One region of the Variovorax sp. GW821-FHT10C12 genome, then DNA from elsewhere that is predicted to be linked to it. Evidence: riboswitches for the same ligand, from Rfam matches in the RefSeq annotation. Region 1 holds a riboswitch; the other holds the start of a gene.
What was found. A riboswitch is a leader RNA that binds a small molecule or an ion and turns the genes downstream of it on or off. The one in region 1 is predicted to bind glycine.
Positions count from the first base shown of each region.

Region 2: linked by a shared signal. The riboswitch ahead of AC07OH_RS16950 (D-amino acid dehydrogenase) and the one ahead of gcvT (glycine cleavage system aminomethyltransferase GcvT) in region 1 are both predicted to bind glycine.

Region 1 is NZ_JBWKNE010000001.1:610,561-622,264, reverse strand. Features, by position in the region: gene AC07OH_RS02945 (hypothetical protein) at 1-218, opposite strand, end outside; gene denD (D-erythronate dehydrogenase) at 284-1,300, shown strand; gene AC07OH_RS02935 (TRAP transporter substrate-binding protein) at 1,356-2,330, shown strand; gene AC07OH_RS02930 (TRAP transporter small permease) at 2,411-2,923, shown strand; gene AC07OH_RS02925 (TRAP transporter large permease) at 2,934-4,226, shown strand; gene AC07OH_RS02920 (AraC family transcriptional regulator) at 4,260-5,039, opposite strand; gene AC07OH_RS02915 (MFS transporter) at 5,149-6,339, shown strand; gene AC07OH_RS02910 (L,D-transpeptidase Cds6 family protein) at 6,600-7,082, shown strand; gene AC07OH_RS02905 (hypothetical protein) at 7,179-7,715, shown strand; glycine riboswitch at 7,747-7,837, shown strand; glycine riboswitch at 7,850-7,954, shown strand; gene gcvT (glycine cleavage system aminomethyltransferase GcvT) at 8,002-9,174, shown strand; gene gcvH (glycine cleavage system protein GcvH) at 9,246-9,617, shown strand; gene gcvP (aminomethyl-transferring glycine dehydrogenase) at 9,676-11,704, shown strand, end outside.
Region 2 is NZ_JBWKNE010000003.1:88,497-100,200, reverse strand. Features, by position in the region: gene AC07OH_RS16980 (glycosyltransferase family 2 protein) at 1-525, opposite strand, end outside; gene AC07OH_RS16975 (glycosyltransferase family 4 protein) at 518-2,482, opposite strand; gene rfbC (dTDP-4-dehydrorhamnose 3,5-epimerase) at 2,738-3,286, opposite strand; gene rfbA (glucose-1-phosphate thymidylyltransferase RfbA) at 3,283-4,170, opposite strand; gene rfbD (dTDP-4-dehydrorhamnose reductase) at 4,210-5,100, opposite strand; gene rfbB (dTDP-glucose 4,6-dehydratase) at 5,097-6,176, opposite strand; glycine riboswitch at 6,294-6,384, shown strand; glycine riboswitch at 6,429-6,535, shown strand; gene AC07OH_RS16950 (D-amino acid dehydrogenase) at 6,627-7,928, shown strand; gene AC07OH_RS16945 (FIST signal transduction protein) at 7,948-9,228, opposite strand; gene AC07OH_RS16940 (PhaM family polyhydroxyalkanoate granule multifunctional regulatory protein) at 9,278-10,054, opposite strand; gene AC07OH_RS16935 (aminotransferase-like domain-containing protein) at 10,119-11,540, opposite strand; gene AC07OH_RS16930 (LysE family translocator) at 11,671-11,704, shown strand, end outside.

The sequences.
Region 1 (11,704 bases):
CAGAACACCGCCAGCAACGCGGCCCGGTGCGGATGCAGCTCGCCGAGCTGCGCGACGGCGGCCCGCAGCACCTCGTCCTTCGCCGAGCCCTCCACCACCTCGAAGTAGAGCCCACGGACCTCCGGCCGCTTGAAGAAGGAGGCCTGGGTGTCGAGGTCGGCGTCCTGCAGCACAGGCAAACGCAGGGTGGCGAGGAGATCGGGGGGCAGCATGGGCATGCGCAAATTGTGCGATACCACCGACGCTATCCTCGCGACACAAGGACACAAGGAGACAGGACCCCATGCACATCGTCATCACCGGCGGCTCCGGCTTTCTCGGCGCGCGCCTGGCGCGCACCCTCCTGGCCCTGGGCCAGCTGTCGCTCGCCGGCGCCCCCGCCCGCGACATCGCCCGCATCACGCTGGTCGACCGCGCGCCGCCGCCGCCCGACCTCGCGGCCAACCCGCGCATCGCAGCCGCCACCGGCGACCTCAACGCCCAGCTGGCCGACAACGGCGCCGCCTTCTGGCGCGAGGCCGACGCGGTGTTCCACCTGGCGGCCGCCGTCAGCGGCGAATGCGAGGCCGACTTCGACCTGGGCATGCGCAGCAACTTCGCCGCCACGCACGGCCTGCTCGAGAAGCTGCGCGCGCTCGGCACGCGGCCGGTGCTGGTGTTCTCCAGCTCGCTCGCCGTGTTCGGCGATTCGCCCGAACAGCCGCTGCCCGCGCTCATCGACGACCACACGCTGCCCACGCCGCAAACCAGCTACGGCATCCAGAAATTCATCGGCGAGCAGCTGGTGGCCGACTACACCCGCAAGGGCTTCGTGCAGGGGCGCAGCGTGCGCCTCATGACGGTGAGCGTGCGCCCCGGCCAACCGAACGGCGCGGCCTCGGGCTTCTTCAGCGGCATGATCCGCGAGCCGCTCGCCGGCCTGCGCGCGGCCTGCCCGGTGCCCGACGAGACGCCCGTGGCCATCGCCTCGCCGGCCCGGACCATCGAAGGCATCGTGCGCGCCGCCGAAGCGAGCGACGCCGACTGGGGCCCGCGCACCGCGCTCAACCTGCCCTCGCTGGCCACCACCGTGGGCGAGATGGCCGCCGCGCTCGAACGCGTGGCCGGCCGCGCCGCCACCGACCTGCTCGACCGCACACCCGACGCCGCCATCCGCCGCATCGTGAAAACCTGGCCCGGGCGCTTCGACACGCCACGCGCCCGCGCCCTCGGTCTCACGGCCGACGAGAGCTTCGACGCGGTGATCCGCGCCTACGTCCGTGAAAGTCCCGACGCGGTCAAACTGGTTATTGGTGCATAGTCATTTCCTGACCTGCGCCTGACGCGCTTTCGACCCCCAACTCCCCGGAGACACCATGAAATTCGGCCACATCGCCGCCGCCTGCCTTTCGCTCGCCCTGGGCACCGCCGCCTTCGCGCAGCAACCCACCGTTCTCAAGATCGGCTATGCGACGTCCAAGGAATCGCATTACGGCGTGGGCTCCACCGTGTTCTGCGAAGAGGTCGAAAAGAACACCCAGAACCGCTTCAAGTGCCAGCACTTCGCCAACTCGGCGCTGGGCGGCGAGCGCGAGCAGATCGAAGCGATCCAGCTCGGCACGCAAGACCTGCTGAACACCTCGACCGGCCCCGTGGGCAACTTCGTGCCCGAGGTCAAGATCGTCGACATCCCCTTCCTGTTCCGCGACTACGACCACGCCCGCAAGGTCATGGACGGCCCCATCGGCCAGGACATCCTGACCAAGTTCCCGAGCAAGGGCATCATCGCGCTGGCCTGGACGGAGAACGGCTTCCGCCACATGACGAACAGCAAGCGCGACATCGTCAAGCCCACCGACGCGGCCGGCCTGAAGATGCGCACCATGGAAAACAAGGTGCACATGGACGGCTACCGCACCTTCGGCATCCTGCCCACGCCGATGGCCTTCCCCGAACTGTTCGGCGCGCTGCAGCAAGGCACGGTCGACGGCCAGGAAAACCCGATTCCGGTGATCCTGTCCTCGAAGTTCTCGCAGGTGCAAAAGCACCTGTCTCTCACCGGCCACGTCTACTCGCCGGCGCTGCTGCTGCTGTCGCCCAAGGTGTGGAACAAGCTCTCGGACGCCGACAAGAAGGTGTTCACCGAAGCGGCGAAGAAGGCCTCGATCGCTCAGCGCAAGAAGGTCAACGACGACGAGAACAACGGCATCGCCCAGCTTGAAAAAGACGGCATGAAGGTCACGCGCACCGTCGACGGCGCGGCCTTCCGCGACGCCCTGAAGCCGGCCTACGTGGGCTACGCCAAGGAATTCGGCGCCGACAACATCAAGAAGATCACGGACGTCAAGTAAGACTGCTGCGACCCGACCGCGCCCGGCCCGCCTCAGTGGGCCGGGCGCTTCGCATTTCCGACACCACAGAGAACCACAACGTGCAAGCTTTCGAGCGCTACTTTCTCGCCGCCAACCGGTGGGCGCTGATCCTCCTGCTGGCGGCCATGTCCGTCATCATCTTCACCAACGTCGTGCTGCGCTACACCACGAACCAGTCGATCGAATGGGCCGAAGAAGTGTCGCGCCACATGATGATCTGGCTCACCTTCCTGGGCGCCGGGCCCGTGCTGCGCTACGGCGGCCACATCGCCGTCGAGAACCTGCAGGACGCCCTGCCCCGGCCCGCGGCCGTGGCGGTGCGCCTCGTGGTGGCCGGGCTGCTGTTCGCCTTCTTCGGCTTCATGGTCTGGTACGGCTGGCTCTACATGGAACGCACGATGTTCCAGCTCACCGCCGTGACGCAGATTCCGTTCGCCTACATCTACAGCGCGATGCTGATCGGCGGCGTGCTGCTGATCGTGCACTGGCTGCTGGTGGTGCGCGGCTACGTGCTGAACCGCGAGTTCGCGTCGGACGCGCATTTCGACGCCAACGCGTCGGCCTCGCTGTAAGGAGAAGACCATGGATGCCAGCATTGTCCTGATCGTCTCCGCCTGCGTGTTCCTGGCCATCGGCGTGCCCGTGGCCTTCGCGCTCGGCCTGGCCACGGCCGCCACCCTGATCCTCGCGGAAAGCTACCCGCTGATGGTGCTGCTGAAGGAAACCTTCACCGGTATCGACAGCTTTCCGCTGATGGCCGTGCCCTTCTTCATCCTGGCCGCCGAGCTCATGAGCGGCGGCTCGCTCACCGAGGTGCTGCTGCGCTTCGCGGGCCAGTTCGTCGGCCACCGCCGCGGCGGGCTGGGCTACACCAACGTGGTGTCGCTGACCTTCTTCTCGGGCATCTCGGGCTCGGCGCTGGCCGATGCGGCCGGCCCCGGCTCGATGCTCATCAAGATGATGGACAAGGCCGGCTACGACCGCTCGTACGCGGCGGCGCTGACGGCCTCCACGGCCATCGTGGGGCCGATCATTCCGCCCTCGATCATCATGATCATCTACGCGCTGCAGGACGAGACCGTGTCGGTCGGCCAGCTGTTCGTGGCCGGCATCGTGCCGGGCATCCTGATCGCGGTGGCGATGTGCGTCGTGAACTTCTACGTCTCGAAGAAGCGCAACTACAAGGGCGACGGCCAGACGCCGCCGCTGCGCGAGATCCTCATCACGACATGGAAGGCGATTCCCGCCATCCTGCTGCCGGTGGTGATCCTGGGCGGCATGCGCGCCGGCTGGTTCACGCCCACCGAAGCGTCGGTGGTGGCGGTGTTCTACGCGCTGGTGTGCGGCAAGTTCATCTACCGCACGCTCGAGTGGAAGATGCTGCCCGACATCCTGTCGCGCTCGGCCCTGCTGTCGGCGTCGGTGCTGATCATCATCGGGCTGTCGGCCTCGTTCGCGTGGGTGCTGACCATCGAGGGCATTCCGCAGCAGATGGCCGAATGGCTCATCAGCATGAACCTCTCGCCGTGGATGTTCCTGATCATCGTCAACGTGTTCCTGCTCTTGTTCGGCATCTTCATCGAGCCGCTGCCGGGCGTGATGGTGCTGGCGCCGATCCTTGCGCCGGTGGCGATCAAGCTGGGCGTCGACCCGGTGCACTTCGCGATGATCGTGATCTTCAACCTCACGCTGGGCATGATCACGCCGCCGGTGGGCGGGCTGCTGTTCGTCACCTGCAACGTGTCGAAGGTGCCGATGTCGGCGCTGGTGAAGGAACTGGTGCCCTTCCTGTGGGCGCACGGCGCGGTGCTGGTCCTGCTGACCTTCGTGCCGATGCTGAGCACCTGGCTGCCGCGCGCGCTCGGGTTCAAGTAGCGGCACGGGCCGCTCCCGCCCGCACCCCCAGCTTCAGGCCGGCGGGTGCAGGTACTGGCTCGGCGGCACGCCGAGCGTGCGGCGGAACATCGCGGTGAAGGCGCTCGGGCTCTCGTAGCCGTGCGCCAGTGCCACCTCCAGGATTGACGCGCCCGCGGCCAGCCGCGGCAGGCTCAGCAGCAGCCGCGCCTGGCGGCACCACGCGCCGAAGGTCATGCCGGTCTCGCGTTCGAACAACCGGGCCAGCGTGCGCGCGTTCATGTGCAGCCGCGCGGCCCAGCCGTCGAGCGTGGCGGGCTGCGCGGGGTCGCGGATCAGCGCCTCGCACAGCGCGGCCAGGCGCGCATGGCGCGGCATCGGCACATGCAGCGACAGCGCGGGCGCGGCCTCGATCTCGTCGAGGATCAGCTCCATCACGCGTTCGTCGCGCCCGCCCGGCGGGTAGTCCAGCGGCAGCGACACGGCCGCCACGATCAGCTCGCGCAGCAACGCGCCCACATGGATCACGCGGCACTCGGCACCCAGGTCGGCGCGCGTGCCGGGCTCGACGAAGACGGTGCGCATCTTCACCTCGCCCGCCATGCGGATCTGGTGCGTCATGCCCGGCGGCACCCAGACGCCGCGCCCCGGCGGCACCACCCAGCTGCCGGCCGCCGCGCCGACCATCATCACGCCCGAGATCGCGTGGATGAGCTGCCCGCGCCGGTGCGCATGCGGCGGAATGAAGGCGTCGCCCGCCGGATCGGTGGCCAGCACGGCGACGGCGCGCGGGGTCGATTCGCCCTCGTCGGGGCGCAGATTCAGTTTGTCCATTTCACGACGATGTTTGCACATTCGTAGCGAGAACATATTCTCCTGGCTTCCTACGATGGCTTTTCTCCCTCTTTTTCTCCAACCGGACATCCAGGAAAGAAGCCATCGCATGAACACGCGCCGACTCGGGCTGCTCACCGGCACCCACGCCGTCAACGACCTCTACCAGGGCCTCGTGCCCGCGCTGCTGCCCTTCATGGTGCTGGAGCGCGGCTACAGCTACACGGCCGTGAGCGGCCTGATGCTGGCGGCCACCGGGCTGTCGAGCGTGGTGCAGCCGCTGTTCGGCCTGTACGCCGACCGCCACCCGCGCGCCTGGCTGGTGCCCGTGGGCTTCCTAGTGGCGGCGCTGGGCGTGGTGCTGGCGGGCCTGAGCCAGAGCTACCTGCTGACCTGGATCGCGGTTGCGCTGTGCGGGCTGGGCATCGCGGCCTACCACCCGCCCGCGACCGTGGCCGCGCGCGCGGCCGGCGGCGCTTCGCAGAAGGCGATGAGCGTGTTCTCGGTGGGTGGCACCATCGGCGCCTCGTTCGCGCCCGTGCTGGCGGCCACGGTGGTCGGTGGCGGCAGCCTGTCGCGCAGCTACTTGCTGGGCATTCCCGCGCTGGCGATGGGCGTGGTGTGGGTCGCGGCCAACGCGCGGCGCGGTGCGGCCGCCCAGCACGCGGCCACGGCGGCGCGCGCCGCGCAGGCCCGCGCCCAGGTGCTCAAACCGCACAACGACTGGCGCGCCTTCAGCCTGCTGGTGGCGACCATCGTGGGCTGGTCGATCCCGTACGTCACGGTGCTGTCGATGCTTTCGCTGCGCATCACGCGCGACCTTCACGGCAGCACCTTCCAGGGCGCCGCGGCGCTCACCGCCTTCACCGCCGCAGGGGCCGTGGGCACGCTGGCCGGCGGCTGGCTCGGCGACCGCATCGGGCGCATGGGCACGATCCGCAGCGGCTACCTGCTCGCGCTGCCGGCCATGGCGGGCCTCGTGCTCGCCTCCACGCCCGGCGCGGCGCTGGCCTGCACCGCGTGGCTCGGCATGAGCATGTTCCTGCCCTTCGCCGCGCAGGTGACGCTCGCGCAGGACTACCTGCCGCGCAACCCGGCCACCGCCAGCGGCATCACGCTCGGTCTCGCGCTCTCGGTCGGCGGACTGGTGTCGCCGCTGTTCGGCCTGCTGTCGGATGCACGCGGGCTCGGCGTGACGCTCACGGTGGTGTTGTGCGTGCTGTGCGTCGCGACCGTGCTGGCCTTGCGGCTGCGCAACCGGACGGTACAGGTGATGACAGGTGAGGCTGCGGCGGCTTGAATTGAGTTCCGTGCCCGCACAGCGGCAGCGCCCATCGTGCACAGGGCACTGGGTGCTTCCCGCAGCGAAATCAAGGAGGAGCCGAAGGCGGGGGACATTCGCGGAGGGAAGTACCCGGTGTCCTGTGCACGCGCCCTGAACAAAGGACCACCGAAATCCGTGGGCAATTCCACGCCGCACGCGCTCTCTTTCACTGCCAGAATCGACGCAAGCTTCGACGTCGAGCCTGACAGACAAGAAGAAGGAAAGAGAAGGACGCCATGCACCGAATCGTCGCCCAGGGCAGCAGCCTTGTCGCTGCCGGCTTGCTGGCCACCGCCGGTATCGCGGCCACGCCGGCCGCCGCGCCCGTTGCAGCCGTTGCACCAGCAGCCGCCCCCACAAACCCCACCAATCCCGTCACCCACCTCGCCGAAGTGGAAAGCGCCGTGCGCGCCTGGGCCGCCGCCTGGTCCGCGCGCGACGTGGAGCGCTACCTCGCCGCCTACGCACCCGACTTCACCCCCGCGCGCGGCCAGACCCGCGAGCGCTGGGAGGCCGACCGGCGCGCCCGCATCACGGGCAAGTCGCGCATCAGCGTGGGCATCGAGGGGCTGGTGATCAGCGTCCAGGGCACCTCGGCCAGCGCGCAGTTCCGGCAGGTCTACCGCGCCGACGCGCTCACCGAGACCGACCGCAAGACGCTCGAGCTGCAGCGCGTGGGCCCGCGCTGGCTGATCCGCAAGGAGAGCGCGGGCAACTGACGCGCACCCCCTTGTCCCTGTAAGGCAAATGGTTCACGAAGATGTCACCACTTGCAACGATGCTGCAGCCTTCGACCTCCGAAAGCTGTGGCCGCCATGTTCCCCACCAAGACCGAGAAGGCACGCGACGAACTCCAGGCCGGGCAGCGCACGCTCAGCCAGCGTGAGCGCGCCCTGCTGCTCATGGCCGACGGCCGGCGCTCGCTGACCGACTTCAGCCCGCTGTTCCCCAGCCGCGTCGAGGCCGAGCAGGCGATCCAGGGGCTGATGCAGCGCGGCTACCTGCAGGTCGCACGCCCGGTCGCGCCACCGCCCGCACCGGCCCCCACGCCCGTCCCCGCCGCCGAGCCGATCCAGGTCGCCACGTCGGCCGACAGCTTCGACGGCAAGCGCTCGCTGGCCACCACGCGCATGTTCCTGTTCGACATCTGCGAGCGCATGTTCGTGCGCCGCGACCCGCGCTTCGCCAACCAGATGCGCGACGCCCTGCGCGAGGCCCGCGACCGCGAGGCCATGCTGACCATCGCCGCGCTGATGCTCTCCGAGATCGAGAAGACCGCCGGCCCCGAGCGCGCCGACTCGCTGCGCGAGCGCATCGACAAGCTGCTGCCGCCGGCAGAAACCGTGCACTGAGCCGCCAGCCCCAGCCCCGCGATCCACTACACTCGCCGGGTCAGGAGAGAGCCCCGCGCGACGGGGCCGCCGAAGGCGCAGGGGTTCCCCGAACGCTCAGGCAAAAGGACTGACAAGACGCCGGCAACCACCGGCGTTTCCTTGCTGGAGAGAGGCCGTGGCATTGCATGCGGCCCACCGAAGGAGCAAACCCCGATCGTGGGGCGAATCTCTCAGGTAAAGCGGACAGCAGGGGTGGCCCGTGGCGTTGCAGCCATGGATTTCGACTGCCCCTTTGGAGTGCCCCGTGGCCGCTTCTTCCGCTTCTGACGCCCAACTTCTCAAGACCCCGCTGTACGACCTGCACGTGGAGCTCGGCGCCCGCATGGTGCCCTTCGCCGGCTATTCCATGCCCGTGCAGTACCCCGCCGGCCTCATGGCCGAGCACAAGCACACGCGCGATGCGGCCGGCCTGTTCGACATCTCGCACATGGGCCAGCTGCGCCTGGTCGGCCCCGATGCCGCTGCCGCCTTCGAAACCCTGATGCCCGTCGACGTGGTCGACCTGCCCGCCGGCAAGCAGCGCTACGGCCTGCTGCTGAACGACGAGGGCGGCATCCTCGACGACCTGATGTTCTTCAACGAGGGCAACGGTTCGCTCTTCGTGATCGTGAACGGCGCCTGCAAGGTGGCCGACATCGCCCACATCCAGGCCAGGATCGGCGCGCGCTGCGAAGTGCAGCCCCTGCCCGACCACGCGCTGCTGGCACTGCAAGGCCCGCAGGCCGCGGCCACGCTGGCGCGCCTGTCGCCCGGCATCGAGCGCTTCGTGTTCATGACCGGCGGCGCAGTGCAGATCGGCGGCATCGCCGCCTTCGTCACCCGCAGCGGCTACACCGGCGAAGACGGCTTCGAGATCTCGGTGGCCGCAAAAGACGCCGACGCCCTCGCCCGCCTGCTGCTCGCGCAGCCTGAGGTGAAGCCCGTCGGCCTGGGCGCACGCAACTCGCTACGGCTCGAAGCCGGCCTGTGCCTGTACGGCAACGACATCGACACCACCACCACCCCGGTCGAAGCCTCGCTCAACTGGGCGATCCAGAAGGTGCGCCGCGCCGGCGGTGCGCGCGAAGGCGGTTTTCCAGGCGCGGCCAAGGTGCTGGCCCAGCTGGCCGCCGTCGCCTCGGGCGCGGCCGGCCACACCGACCACAAGACGCTCACGCGCAAGCGCGTCGGCCTCGTGGCACTCGAACGCATCCCGGTGCGCGACGGCACGCTGCTGCAGTCGCTCGAAGGCCACGACATCGGCACCGTCACCAGCGGCCTGCTCGGCCCCACGGCCGACCGCTGCGTGGCCATGGGCTACGTGGCCGCCGCCTTCGCCGAGCCCGGCACGCGCGTGCAGGCCATCGTGCGCGGCAAGCCGGTGCCGATGGAGGTGTCGACGATGCCTTTCGTGCCGACGCGCTACTACCGCGGCTAACCGCAACTCAACACCGCAGACCCGGCTAGGCTCTGCACCCCGATTCCATTTTTTCCACGAGGAGTTTTTTCATGAGCATCAAATACACCAAGGACCACGAATGGGTGGCGGCCGAAGGCGGCGCCGCCACCGTCGGCATCACCGTGCATGCGCAGGACGCGCTGGGCGACGTGGTGTTCGTCGACCTGCCTGAAGTGGGCAAGACCTTCGCGCAGGGCGAGGTCGCCGGTGTGGTCGAGTCGGTGAAGGCCGCCGCCGATGTGTTCATGCCCGTGTCGGGCGAGATCACCGAAGTCAACGAAGCGCTGCGCGCCGACCCGTCGCTGGCCAACAGCGACCCGCTGGCCGCCGGCTGGTTCTTCAAGGTCAAGCTGAGCGAGCCCGCGCAGCTCGACGCCCTGCTCGACGCCGCCAGCTACGACAAGTTCGCCGCCGAATCCTGATCCGCTGAACAGCCGTTTCCTCGCACCTTCGTTCCTTCTCCCCCGAGCCTTCACCGCCATGCCGATTCCCGCCCTTCCCTCTTTGCAAGAACTAGAGAACGCCGAAGAATTCCTCGCCCGCCACATCGGCATCGATGCGGCGGACGAGGCGCGCATGCTGCCGGTGATCGGCTCGGAAACGCGCGCGGAGCTCATCGACGGCATCGTGCCCGCGGCCATCCGCCGTGCCCGGCCGATGCGCCTGCCCGCGCCGGTCACCGAAGCCGACGCGCTGGCCGAGCTGAAGACGCTGGCGTCGAAGAACAAGGTGTTCAAGAGCTTCATCGGCCAGGGCTACTACGGCACGCACACGCCGGGCGTGATCCTGCGCAACATCCTGGAGAACCCCGCCTGGTACACCGCCTACACGCCCTACCAGGCCGAGATCTCGCAGGGCCGCATGGAAGCCCTGCTCAACTTCCAGACGATGGTGTGCGACCTCACGGGCATGGCCATCGCCAACGCCTCGATGCTCGACGAAGCCACGGCCGCCGCCGAGGCCATGACGCTCGCCAAGCGCAGCGTGAAGAGCAAGAGCAACGTGTTCCTGGTGTCGGGCGACTGCCACCCGCAGACCATCGAAGTCATCAAGACGCGCGCCGCGCCGCTGGGCATCGAGGTCAAGGTGAGCACCGTGTCGGAAACGCTGCCGCACCTGATGGTGAGCGGCGAGTTCTTCGGCGTGCTCGCGCAGTACCCCGCCACCACCGGCCACGTGCACGACCTGCGCCCGCTCGCGGGCCACGCGCACCAGTGCGACGCCGCCTTCATCGTCGCGGCCGACCTGCTGGCGCTGACGCTGCTGGTCGCCCCCGGCGAGTTCGATGCCGACATCGTCTGCGGCACCACGCAGCGCTTGGGCATGCCGCTGTGCAACGGCGGCCCGCACGCCGCCTACCTGGCCTGCCGCGATTCGTTCAAGCGCTCGCTGCCCGGCCGCCTCGTCGGCGTGAGCGTCGACACGCACGGCCAGCCCGCCTACCGCCTCGCGCTGCAGACGCGCGAGCAGCACATCCGCCGCGAGAAGGCCACCTCGAACATCTGCACCGCGCAGGTGCTGCCGGCCGTGGTCGCCAGCATGTACGCCGTGTACCACGGCCCCGACGGCCTCACGCGCATCGCACAGCGCGTGGCCGTGCTCACTGCCATCCTCGCCAAGGGCCTGTCGCAGATGGGCCGCGAGCCGGTGAACACCACCGCCTTCGACTCGCTCACGATCCGCACCGGCGACGACACGGCCGCGATCATCGAGCGCGCGCAGGCCGGCGGCGTCAACCTGCGCCAGCGCCTGCAGCAGCACCTGGGCATCTCGCTGGACGAGACCACCACGCGCGCCGACATCGAAACCCTGTGGGCCCTGTTCGTGCCCGCCGGCACCGCGATGCCGCGCTTCGACGAGCTGGCCGCCAACACCACGCCGCTGATTCCCGAGGACCTGCGCCGCACCAGCGCCTTCCTCACGCACCCGGTGTTCAACACCCACAAGAGCGAAACGGCGATGCTGCGCTACATCCGCAGCCTGTCGGACAAGGACCTCGCGCTCGACCGCAGCATGATCCCGCTGGGCAGCTGCACCATGAAGCTCAACGCGACCAGCGAGATGATCCCCATCACCTGGCCCGAGTTCGCCAACATCCACCCCTTCGCGCCCGCCGACCAGCTGCAGGGCTACGCCCAGCTCGACGCGCAGCTGCGCGCCTGGCTGTGCGAGGCCACCGGCTACGCGGGCATCAGCCTGCAGCCCAACGCGGGCTCGCAGGGCGAGTACGCGGGCCTGCTGGCCATCAAGTCCTTCCATGAAGCCAAGGGCCAGGGCCACCGCAACATCTGCCTGATTCCCTCGTCGGCCCACGGTACCAACCCGGCCAGCGCCCAGATGGTGGGCCTGCAGGTGTTGGTGACGGCCTGCGACGCGCAGGGCAACGTCGACATGGACGACCTGAAGCGCGCCTGCGAGAAGCACAGCGCCCACCTGGCCGCCGTGATGATCACCTACCCCAGCACGCATGGTGTGTTCGAGACCCGCGTGAAGGAACTGTGCGAACTCG
Region 2 (11,704 bases), on a different contig from region 1:
GTAGGGATTCTCTATAAGAAATTTCCTCCGCACGAAGCACAGCGATGTCCAGTAGTTCACCAACGCAAGCGCCGCCTCATCGAAATTCTTGGCTTCGGCATCGACATGGACAAAGACGTGAGGGTCATATCCAAAATAGACATTCACCTCCGGGTGAAGCACCAGCTCTCGCTCATCGGCGGTCGCCATCGCAAATGCGTCGGCAATCCAGGCTGCCCCCCAAAGATCATCACCGTCGAGAAAAGCCACATACTCGCCCTCGGCCAGCGACGCGGCCTGATTCCGAGCGTGCCCGACATCCCCATGGTTCATGGGGACCACACGCACATGGGGAAATCTTGCGACGCTGTCACTCACGATCTCGACAGAAAGTGCGTCCGCACGATCCATCGCGACGAGCAGTTCGGTGGTCAGGCCTCGTTCCCGGGCTGCCTCGAAGCACGCCCAGACACTGTCCAATGCCGGCTTGAGCCACAGGCCTTCCTTGTGCGCATTGACGATCGCCGTGACGTGAAACTTAGACATGCTCAGCCTCGCTGGAAGACATGGGTGAGAAGGGAAGCCCTGACTTGAATGCGGACCAGGAACGCTCGATGCCCAGCTTTTTCCTCATGGCTTGCAGGCGGCGCTCCACCTCGTCCGGGTTGTCGAGAATTTCCTGGATGGCCGCGCAGTAAGCGCGCTCGTCGTCCAACGCATCGATCAGCCATCCGGTTTCGTTGGTCACCAGTTCGCAGACGCCTCCGACATTGCTCGCGATGATGGGGACGCCTGCAGCTGCGGCATTGATCAGCACCGTCGGCATGCCCTCGAAACGCGACGTGAAGAGGAAGGCGGTGTACCGCTCCAGGGGAAGCTTGCTGAATGAGGCGAACATCCCCAGCAGACGCAGCTTGGGCTGCGTGTCTGCGAGCGCCGCCAGTTCGGCTTCGCGCTGAGGCTCACCGCCGCCGTAGACGTCCAGTGCGACCTCCGGCAGAGACCGGATGATCCGGCCCAACAACTCCGTATTTTTCTGGTGGCAGAACCGGCCCGCCCAGAAGACGGCTGGTCGTTGCTCGTCGGGTGAGGGGCTCTTGGAAATCTCTCGCAAATCGTCCAATGCCGGCTGAGGAAGAAACTGGAGCTTCTGCGTCAATGCAGGTGTAAAGCCATACCTCGCCACCACCTCTTCAAGGAAGACGTTGGTATCGAAATAGATCTTGTCGACGTTATGGATCGCGGCCCGAAGATGCGTATCCGCATACCCCGCCCCGCGGCCATCTTCCGTGAAGTCGCGGCAGAACAGCGTCGTGTAGACCTTGCATATCGACTGGAAAGCCTTGCCCTTTTCAACCAGGGCGGCCCAGCATGCCAGGCTGTTTACGTTCGTGATCGACTCGGGCTGAAGCGTGAATATCAACGCCTCGACAATGCGTTGCCTGTTCCGCTGATTGAGATCGGCGTCGTAATCGGACAAGACGAGCACCTGCGACCCCGAGGGCAGCCAGTCGAAGGCGTCCACCTTGTCATGATCGGTCAAGACGAGCAGCGTGGCAGAAACACCAACCGCCTCCTGGGCCGCACGCAGGATGTTGACCCCAGCGAGATCCGCCCCGCCTTTGACAAGCCAGGGCATGAAAACGACGTGCCGGATTCCGGCTGGCAGGTCGTGAAAAATTTCAGTCCAAGCGGCGCCAAGCTCATCGGTCGGGATGCTGAAATTCGGGCGCAGCCTCAAGTGCTTGCCGTGCAACGGATGGCACGATTCGATTTCGGGATCGAGCGCCATCAGGTCTGCGACGGTCCGCTTGACGACCGATGCGATCTTGGGCGACATGCCCTTGAAGCGACCTTCCTTCATCCCGTGCTTCAGGTAGTGAAGCAGCGGGTGTACACCGTGCAAGACGACATCCGGATAGATGTCGCAATACCACTCGCAATCGAAGTTCTCGCTGGCCTTCAATCCCTCGAAACCGCCATGCCGCAGGAAATGAAGGTAAGGATCCTGATTCTTCAGATGCGGGTAGTTTTCGAGGTACCACTCGGCGTCGAAGAGGTCCGTTTCATGAAGCAATTCGAGATCGCGAATCTCCTGCTCTGTCACGAGCAGAGTGCCATTTTTTGAATAGCGACTGAGATCGATGGCTGGCGCCGAACGCTGCTTCTCGAAGAGAGGCGCACGCTTTGGTGGCTGGACAACTGCAATCTTCCGCCCCTCCTCCTTGCCCCACTTGAGGTAGTGCACCAGAGGATTGAGGCCCCGGTAAGCCACGTCCTTGTTGGCCTCCAGATAGCCTGCTGCATCAAACTTTTCGCTCGGTGCACGCCCTTCCCTGCCGCCGAACCGAAGGAAATGCTGGATCTCAGCGCCTTCCGGAACATCCGGATTGCGCTCCCGATACCATTTTTTATCGAACAGGTCCGACTGCCGGAGCAAACCGGCATCGCGATACTCGTTCACAACCTGAGCGCTTCGCTTCAGTAGTTTTTTGAAATTCATTCCGGGTTTCATGAAAATTGATGCGCTTCCTTGCGTTCACACGCCCAGGCCTTTGTCCGTCGATCGAATGCGCATGAGGCCGGAGTCGTTCGGTTCACTCCATCAGAAGCAACTCACATTCACAGGCAGCGGGAATATTTCAAATACAGCAAGAAGACAAGAATCTCACTTTCGGCATTCGCTCATTGCTGTGCCATCAAGAAACGACGCACCGAATTCGGCTGGCACTCAGGTGCCTCGTCCAAAAAACCCGGATTATTCGAAGACGTCCGCCGCTTGAAGCGATTTGCCTTCGGCGTCCTTCTTGGACAACTGCGGCGCCATACCGATGTCCGGCCACGCGATCTGCAGGCTCGCGTCGTTCCAGGCGATGCATCGCTCGTGTTCCGGCGCGTAGTAGTTCGTCGTCTTGTACAAGAAATCCGCGGAATCCGTGAGAACGAAGAATCCATGCGCGAAGCCCGCCGGAACCCACAACTGTCGGTGATTGCCTTCGCTCAACTCCGTACCCACCCACCGCCCGAACGTGGGCGAAGAACGCCGGATATCGACAGCCACATCAAAGACCGCACCGCGCACCGCACGCACCAGCTTTCCTTGCGCTTGCTGGACCTGATAGTGCAGGCCTCGAAGCACGCCCTTGGACGACCTTGAATGGTTGTCCTGCACGAAGTCGACCGTCGACCCGACCGCATCTTCGAAGGCACGCTGATTGAAGCTCTCGTAGAAAAACCCTCTGGCATCGCCGAAGACCTTCGGCTCGATGATCAAGACGTCGGGAATCTCGGTTTGGATGACCTTCACGAACGCACCTCTTCGGCCAGCAGGTGCTTCAGGTACTTTCCGTAGCCGTTCTTCTGCAACGGTGCAGCAAGCCTTTCGAGCTGCTCGCGATCGATGAAGCCATTTCGCCAAGCGATCTCTTCAGGACACGCGATCTTCAGCCCTTGCCGATGTTCCAACGTCGCGATGAACTGCCCCGCTTCGAGCAGGCTTTCGTGCGTGCCGGTATCCAGCCACGCATAGCCGCGCTGCATGATCTGCACATTCAGCTGGTTGAGGTCCAGATAGGCTTGGTTGACGGCGGTGATTTCCAGCTCGCCGCGCTCACTGGGTTTCACGGCCTTGGCAATGTCGACGACCTGGTTGTCGTAGAAGTACAGGCCGGTCACCGCGTAGCTGCTCTTGGGCTTGACAGGCTTCTCTTCGATGCTGCTGGCCTTGCCGTTGGCGTCGAAGGCCACCACACCGTAGCGCTCGGGGTCGTGCACGTGGTACGCGAACACGGTCGCACCGCCCTGCTTCGCATCGGCGTCCGACAGCAAATGCACGAAGTCATGCCCATAGAAGATGTTGTCCCCCAGCACCAGCGCGCTCGGCGAGTTCCCCACGAACTTGTCGCCGATGATGAACGCCTGCGCCAGGCCATCGGGACTCGGCTGCACCGCGTACTGCAGGTTGATGCCCCACTGGCTGCCATCGCCCAGCAATTGCTGGAAGCGCGGCGTGTCCTGCGGCGTGCTGATGATCAGGATGTCGCGCATGCCGCCAAGCATCAGCGTGCTCAGCGGGTAGTAGATCATCGGCTTGTCGTACACCGGCAGCAGCTGCTTGCTCATGGCGAGCGTGGCCGGGTGCAGGCGGGTGCCGGAGCCGCCGGCGAGGATGATGCCTTTGCGTTGCGTCATGGGGTCTTCTAGTGTGGGAGGCCGGAAAAAATCAGTCGGTCAGAGCGTCTCGCGCAGCATGCGTGCCACGCCTTCCTGCCAGGGCGGCAGGCGCAGTCCGAAGGTGGTCTGCAGCTTGGTGGTGTCGAGCCGCGAATTGTGCGGCCGCTTCGCGGGCGTCGGAAAGGCGCTGGTGGGCACAGCCTCCACGGCCTGCGGGCCTGCCTTGAGTTCGACACCGGCCTGCTGCGCCATCTCGAGCACGAAGCGCGCGTAGCCGTGCCACGTGGTCTCGCCGCCGGCGATGGCGTGGTACAGGCCGGCTTTGGCCGGGTCGTGCAGGGTTGCTCGAATCGCGTGCGCGGTGATGTCGGCCAGCAACTCGGCACCGGTGGGAGCGCCGAACTGGTCGTCGATGACCGTGAGCTTGTCGCGCTCCTTGGCCAGCCGCAGCATGGTCTTGGCGAAGTTGCCGCCGCGCGCGGCGTACACCCAGCTGGTGCGAAAGATCAGGTGCTTCGCGCAATGCCGTGCCACCAGCTGCTCGCCTTCGAGCTTGGTCTGGCCGTACACGCTGAGCGGACCGGTCGCGTCGTCTTCTTTCCAGGGCTGGGTGCCGCTGCCGTCGAAGACGTAGTCGGTGGAGTAGTGCACCATCAGCGCGCCGATCTGCTGCGCGGCCTCGGCCACCACGCCGGGCGAGGTGGCGTTGAGCTTGCGCGCGAAGTCGGGCTCGCTCTCGGCCTTGTCGACGGCGGTGTGCGCGGCGGCATTGACGATGACGTCGGGGCGCACGGCCAGCACGGTTGCAGCCAGCTGCTCGGGACGGCTGAAGTCGGCGTGGAAGTCGGTGCTGTCGAAATCCAGCGCGACCAGTTCGCCGAGCGGCGCGAGGCTGCGCTGCAACTCCCAGCCGACCTGTCCACCTTTACCGAGCAGCAGCAACTTCATGCGGAAGCCTTTGCAGGCGCAGCATCGTACTGCTTCTCGACCCATTCGCGGTACGCGCCGCTTTGCACGTTGCGCACCCAGTCGCCGTGGGCGAGGTACCACTCGACGGTCTTGCGGATGCCGGTGTCGAAGGTCTCGGCGGGCTTCCAGTCAAGCTCGGCCTCGAGCTTGCGCGCATCGATGGCATAGCGGCGGTCGTGGCCCGGGCGGTCCGTGACGTAGGTGATCTGTTCCTTGTACGGCTTGCCGTCGGCGCGCGGGCTCAGTTCGTCGAGCAGCGCACACACGGTGTTGACGATCTCGATGTTGGGCTTCTCGTTCCAGCCGCCGACGTTGTAGGTCTCGCCGAGCCGGCCGGCTTCGAGCACGCGGCGGATGGCGCTGCAGTGGTCCTTCACGTAGAGCCAATCGCGCACCTGCATGCCGTCGCCGTACACGGGCAGGTTCTTGCCCGCCAGCGCGTTGACGATCATCAGCGGGATCAGCTTCTCGGGGAAGTGGAACGGGCCGTAGTTGTTCGAGCAGTTGGTGGTGACCACCGGCAGGCCGTAGGTGTGGTGCCAGGCGCGCACGAGGTGGTCGCTGGCGGCCTTGCTGGCCGAGTACGGGCTGTTCGGCTCGTACTTGTTCTCTTCGGTGAAGGCCGGGTCGGTCTTGGAGAGCGAGCCGTAGACCTCGTCGGTCGACACATGCAGGAAGCGAAAGGCCGCCTTCTGGTCGGCCGGCAGGGCGTTCCAGTAACCGCGCACCGATTCGAGCAGGCGGAAGGTGCCGAGCACGTTGGTCTGCACGAAGTCTTCCGGGCCGTGGATCGAACGGTCGACGTGCGATTCCGCGGCAAAGTTCACGACGGCACGCGGTTTGTGCTCGGCCAGCAGGCGGTCGAGCAGTGCGCTGTCGCCGATGTCGCCTTGCACGAAGACGTGGTTCGCGTTGCCCTTGAGCGATGCGAGGGTCTCGAGGTTGCCTGCGTAGGTCAGCTTGTCGAGGTTCACGACGGGCTCGTTGCCCTGCGCGATCCAGTCGAGTACGAAATTGGCGCCAATGAAGCCTGCGCCGCCGGTAACCAGGATCATGGAGTCCCCACCTGTAGAAAAAAGTTTGCTTTACCGAAAATCAACATTCAATTATCCCATCGGTGTGAAGTGCCGATGTACAGGGCTTGGCCGGCTTGCGGGGCCCGCCTACAATCGCCAACAATTGCAGGAGAGCGGGCCTCCACGGAGGCCCTACCGAAGGCGCAAACTCCCATAAACGCTCAGGTCGGCCCGACGACATTCCAGGCAACGCCACGGAATTTCGGCAAGGGGTCAGTACTGCACTCATCGATACAGCCGTCTGGAGAGCCGCCACGCCATGTGGCGCACCGAAGGAGCAAACCCGCTGCGGGTGCAGCAGGGTGAATCTCTCAGGTACCGAGGACAGGGGGAGCGGCAACTTGGACAGCGGTCGTCCGGTTGCTTGCTATTTTTTCAATAGCACTCCACGCCCGCCGTTCAAGCGCTGCAAACTCAAAGGTACTTGCAATGCGTGTGATCGTTCTTGGCGCCGGCCTGCTCGGCGTGACTTCGGCCTACTACCTCCAGCAACTCGGCCACGAGGTGACCGTGATCGACCGGCAGGCCACCCCGGCCGCCGAAACCAGCTTCGCCAACGGCGGCCAGATCTCGGTCAGCCACGCCGAACCCTGGGCCAATCCGAGCGCGCCGCTGAAGGTGCTGCAATGGCTCGGCAAGGAAGATGCGCCGCTGCTCTTCCGCATCCGCGCCGACATGCGCCAGTGGCTCTGGGGCCTGCAGTTCTTGCGCGAATGCACCCCCGCGCGCACCCGCCACAACATCGAACAGATCGTTCGTCTCGGTACATACAGCCGGGAAATGTTGCAGCAATTGCGTCGAGACACGGGCCTGAACTATGACCAGCGCACGCAAGGCATCCTGCACTTCTACACGACGCAAAAAGAATTCGACGGCGCCCTCGCGCCCGCCGAGCAGATGCGCGCCCTGGGCTGCGAACGCCTGGTCATCTCGGCCGACGAGGCCATCAAGATCGAACCCGCCCTCGCCCACATCCGCCCCCAGCTGGCCGGCGCCACCTACACCGCCGAAGACGAATCGGGCGACGCCAACCGCTTCGCACGCGAGCTCGTGAAGCTGGCCGAGGCGGCCGGCGTGAAGTTCCTCATGAGCCACACGGTGACCGCGCTGCGCGAAGCCGGCGGCAGCATCGACCATGTCGAGGCGACCGACAACGAAGGCCGCTTCCAGCGCATCCGCGGCGACGCCTTTGTGCTTGCGATGGGTTCACTGAGCCCGCTGTACGCCGCGCCGTTGGGCATCCGCCTGCCGATCTACCCGGCCAAGGGCTACTCGGTGACGCTGCCCGTGAAGGACGCGTCGAAGGCACACCAGGTCTCGCTGACCGACGATGAATACAAGCTGGTGTTCTCGCGCTACACCTCCGAGTCGGGCGACCGCCTGCGCATCGCCGGCACGGCCGAACTCAACGGCTACGACCGCGACCTGAACCGAGTGCGTTGCGAAGCCATCGTGCGGCGCGTCGAAGAGCTCTTCCCCGGCGCCGGCGACACCGAGCGCGCGCAGTTCTGGACCGGCCTGCGCCCGGCCACGCCGAGCAACGTGCCGCTGATCGGCAAGACCAAGCTGCCGAACCTGTTCCTCAACACGGGCCACGGCACGCTCGGCTGGACGCACGCCTGCGGCTCGGGCAAGTCGATTGCGCGCATCGTGAGCGGGCTGGCACCCGAGGTCGACTTCGCGTTCGCCGGCATGCCGGCACCCGCGCCGCGCGCACTGCAACCGGCCTGAACGCGACCGGCGCCGGACCTCAGTCCGGCGCGGTGAACACCGTCAGCACGCCGGTGTAGCCATACAGGTGGTGGCGCGCAATTTCGCCGGCGGCGAAGAAGCCGACCAGCGGCACGTCGCCCAGCGCATGCCGCACGATCTGCAGCTCGGCGCCCGGCGCGCCGAAATGCGGGCCGCCGCGCCCCGAGCAGCTCACGTACACCGCGCCCGCGATGCGCCGCGCCGGATGCGGCGCGGCCTCGGCCTCGCCGGCCGCCACGGCGCGTGCGGTGGCCAGCGTCTGTTCTTCGGGCTCGAGCTCTTCACGAATTTCGGCGCAGATGCGCATCAGGTCGGCGCGCGCCGCCTGCGCGTTGCGGCGGCAGAAACTCAGCCGCATGCCGGCCTCGGCGTTGTCGGCAATGGCGATGCCGCGCCGCGTCGGGTCGAGGCCGATGATGTGGCGCACCAGCACGTCGGCGCCCAGGTCGCCGGTGCGGCGCAGGCCGTCGCTGCCCGCGTCGGCCAGGCCGACCAGCGTGTTGCGCACGGCATCGATGGCTTCCTGCGGCCGGTCGAGCGACACCTGCAGGTCGGCCAGCAGCACGTCGAGCGCCGGCTCACCGTCGAGCGACAGCAGCAGGTTGCCGTCGGCCTCGGTGATCTCGCGCTCGCGCGCGCCGCCGGTGCGCAGCGGCTGGCAGCCTTGCGTGACGCGCGACACCAGCCGCACGCCCTCGCCGAACACCACGCCCGACAAGCCGCCCGAGAACACACCGCCCGCCGCACCGTGGCCGCGGATGTTGCCGTTGCCGCCGACCGCGAACTGCAGCGCCCCGCCGCGGCCGGACGAGAGCCCGCCGAACAGGTAGCCGGTGTCGGTGCGGCCCGCCATCTCGCCGATGAGCTCGCCCAGGTCGGGCGTGGCGGGGTCGGCGTGCACGAGCGCGGTGTGCGCCTCGAAGCCGCTCATTTCGGAGCTGCCCAGCGGCGCCACGCCCGAGAACACGCGGTACTGGTCGCTGGGCAACGCGCACAGCATCAGGCTCAGGCCGGGCTCGTCGAAGTACTCGGCGTTGTTGGCCGACACGCCGATGCCGACCGTGCCCGACCAGTCGGTGACCTCGGGCAGCTCGGCACTCAGGTGATCGAGGATCTCCTGCGCCTCGGCCGCGTAGTGGTCGGTGATGTAGAGCAGCCCGAGCGTCGGGTTCGACGCGTAGTCGGGCAGCGCCATCTGCGCGCGCAACTGGGCCAGCACGAGGCCGGCGGCCATGCGCCATTGCGGGTGGGTGGCATGGCCGGTGGGAAACAGTTTCATGGTGCGTACCGACCCGTGCGTCGTCGTCTGGAAAGGTGTCTGTAAGACGTCAGCGCCGGCCGGAGGTTCGCTTGCGCGCGGCGGTGGACGTGGTTTTCTTGCGCGCGGCGGGTGCCGGCGCGGCTTTCTTGGCGGCGGTTTTCTTCGGAGCAGCCTTGGCGGCCGGCTTGCGCGCCGCCGTCGCCTTGCCGATGACCTGCCCCACCGCGTCGGCCAGCGGCTGCGCCATGGCCGGCACCTTGAGCTGCGCCGCGTCCTGCAGCGCCGTGCTCGCGATCTGCTGGAACTGCTCGGTGAGCGAGCCCCACCATTGCATCGGGTCGACGCCGGCAGCAGCAGTGGCTGGCTTGGCGCGCGACGTCTTCTTCGGCGCCGGGGCTTCCTCTTCTTCCACCTCTTCCTCGGCCTCGTCGAACTCTTCTTCCTCTTCCTCGACGGGCTCCGGCGCAGGCCGGGGGGCCGGGGCGGGAGCCGGTGCAGGCGCCGGCGCCATCGCCGCGGCCTGCTTGGTGAACGCGCTCGCGATGTCTTCCATCCGCACGTTCATGCCGCGCAGGGTCGATAGCGTCATCTTCTGCACCTCGAGCGCCTGGATGGTCGCCTTGAGCGCGTGGCCGTTCTGTTCGAGCCAGTACTGGACGGTCTTGAGTTCCTGGATGCGCTTGTCGACCTCTTCGACGCTCATGGTGGGCGCGACCCAGCTGGCGAGGCTGGGGATGCCGGGCACCGAGCCGGAGCCCGCGGCGGCACCGCCGGCGAGGTTCTTCAGGAAGTCGAATCCGGGGACGAACTGGCTGAAGTCGAAGGGTTTGCTGGCGTTGCTCATGCGGGAGGTCTCCTGGCTGGGTTTTCTTGTGCTGCCAGCTTACTCCAAGCCCTTTGCAAGCGAATCAGAGCTCGTCCCTGACCCGGCTGAAAACCTTCCAGAAATTCGCGTCCTGCGAGGTCGCGAAGTTGATCCGCATCATCGTGCTCGGCGGGCGGCGCGCATGGAACAGCGAGCCCGGCGCCAGCAGGTAGCCCTGGTCGAGCATGCGTTGCGTGAGCGCGTCGGTGTCCACGCCCGTGTCGACCCAGCCGAACAGCCCGGCCGGCTCCGAGGCGAAGGTGCAGCCGTGCGACATGGCCAGCTTCACCGCGCGGCCGCGCGCGCCGTCCAGGCGGATGCGCACGCGCTCCGAATGGCGGCGCAGCTGGCCCTGGTCGATGCACCACGACAGCGCCCGCTCGAACAGCGTGGGCGAGGTCAGCGTGGCCAGCAGCTTGGTCTCGAGCAGCCGCTCTTTGAGCGCGGGCGAGGCGGCCAGGAAGCCGATGCGCCAGTTGGGCGCCAGGATCTTCGCGAAGCCGCTGACGTAGATGGTGCGCTGCAGCCCGTCGAGCGCACTCAGGCGCGTGGCGTGCTCGGGCGCGAGGTGGCTGTAGGTGTCGTCCTCGACGATGTGGAAGTCGTGCTCGTTGGCCAGCTTGAGCACGCGGTGCGCGCTGCCCGGCGTGAGGCTGTAGCCGGTCGGGTTGTGCAGCACGCTCACGCTCACGAAGAGCTTGGGGCTGTGCAGCTTGCAGTACTGCGCCATCACGTCGAGGTCGGGCCCGTCGGCACGACGCGGCACCGGCAGGATGCGCATGCCCAGCGCCTCGAGCCGCGCGAACTCCAGCGCCCAGCCGGGCTCCTCGACCATCACCGGATCGCCCGCGCGCAACAGCGTGCGGCTCACGATGTCCAGCGCATGCGTGGCGCCGATGGTGGTGACGATCTGGTCCGGCCCGGCCGGCACGTTGATGCGCACCAGCTTCTGCGACAGGCTGCGGCGCAGCGCGAGGTCGCCCGAAGGCTCGCCGTACTGCAGCGACAGTTCCTGCAGCGCCGACGTGGTCGTCACGCGGCGCACCGCGGTCGCCAGGAAGGTCGAGGCCATCCAGTCGGGCGGGAACACGCCCATGCCCGGCTGCGGCTTGTCGCTCGGACGGTGGAACATGCTGCGGATCAGCGAGCTGGCGTCGGCCGGCACGCGCGAGGCCATCATCGGCGGGACCTCGGGCGCGGCATGCGCCGGGTTGCGCGAACTCTCGGGCACGGGCGCCGCGTCGCGCACATAAAAGCCGCGCTGGCGGCGCGCCTCGACCAGCCCTTGCGCGAGCAGCTGGTCGTACGCGGCGACCACGGTGTACGGGCTCACGCCCTGCTGGCGCGCGCACTCGCGCACCGAGGGCAGGCGCGCGCCGGGCGCCAGCAGCCGGTTGCGGATGCGCTCGGCGAGGCGGTCGGCCAGCTGCCCGGTCAGGGACTGGGTGGAGGTTCGGGTCAGCATCGGGTCGGGCTGCATCGCACAGAGAGCGAGAAAAGGGCGGCGTGTGTCGAAGGAATGACCAATACAGATTTCAGATTTGTTCGATCATCTGTACTGGAACTGTAATGGTCCAAAGTTTAGAGTCTGTGACATGAACTGGCAAGAATTCACCGCGCTGCTGGTGC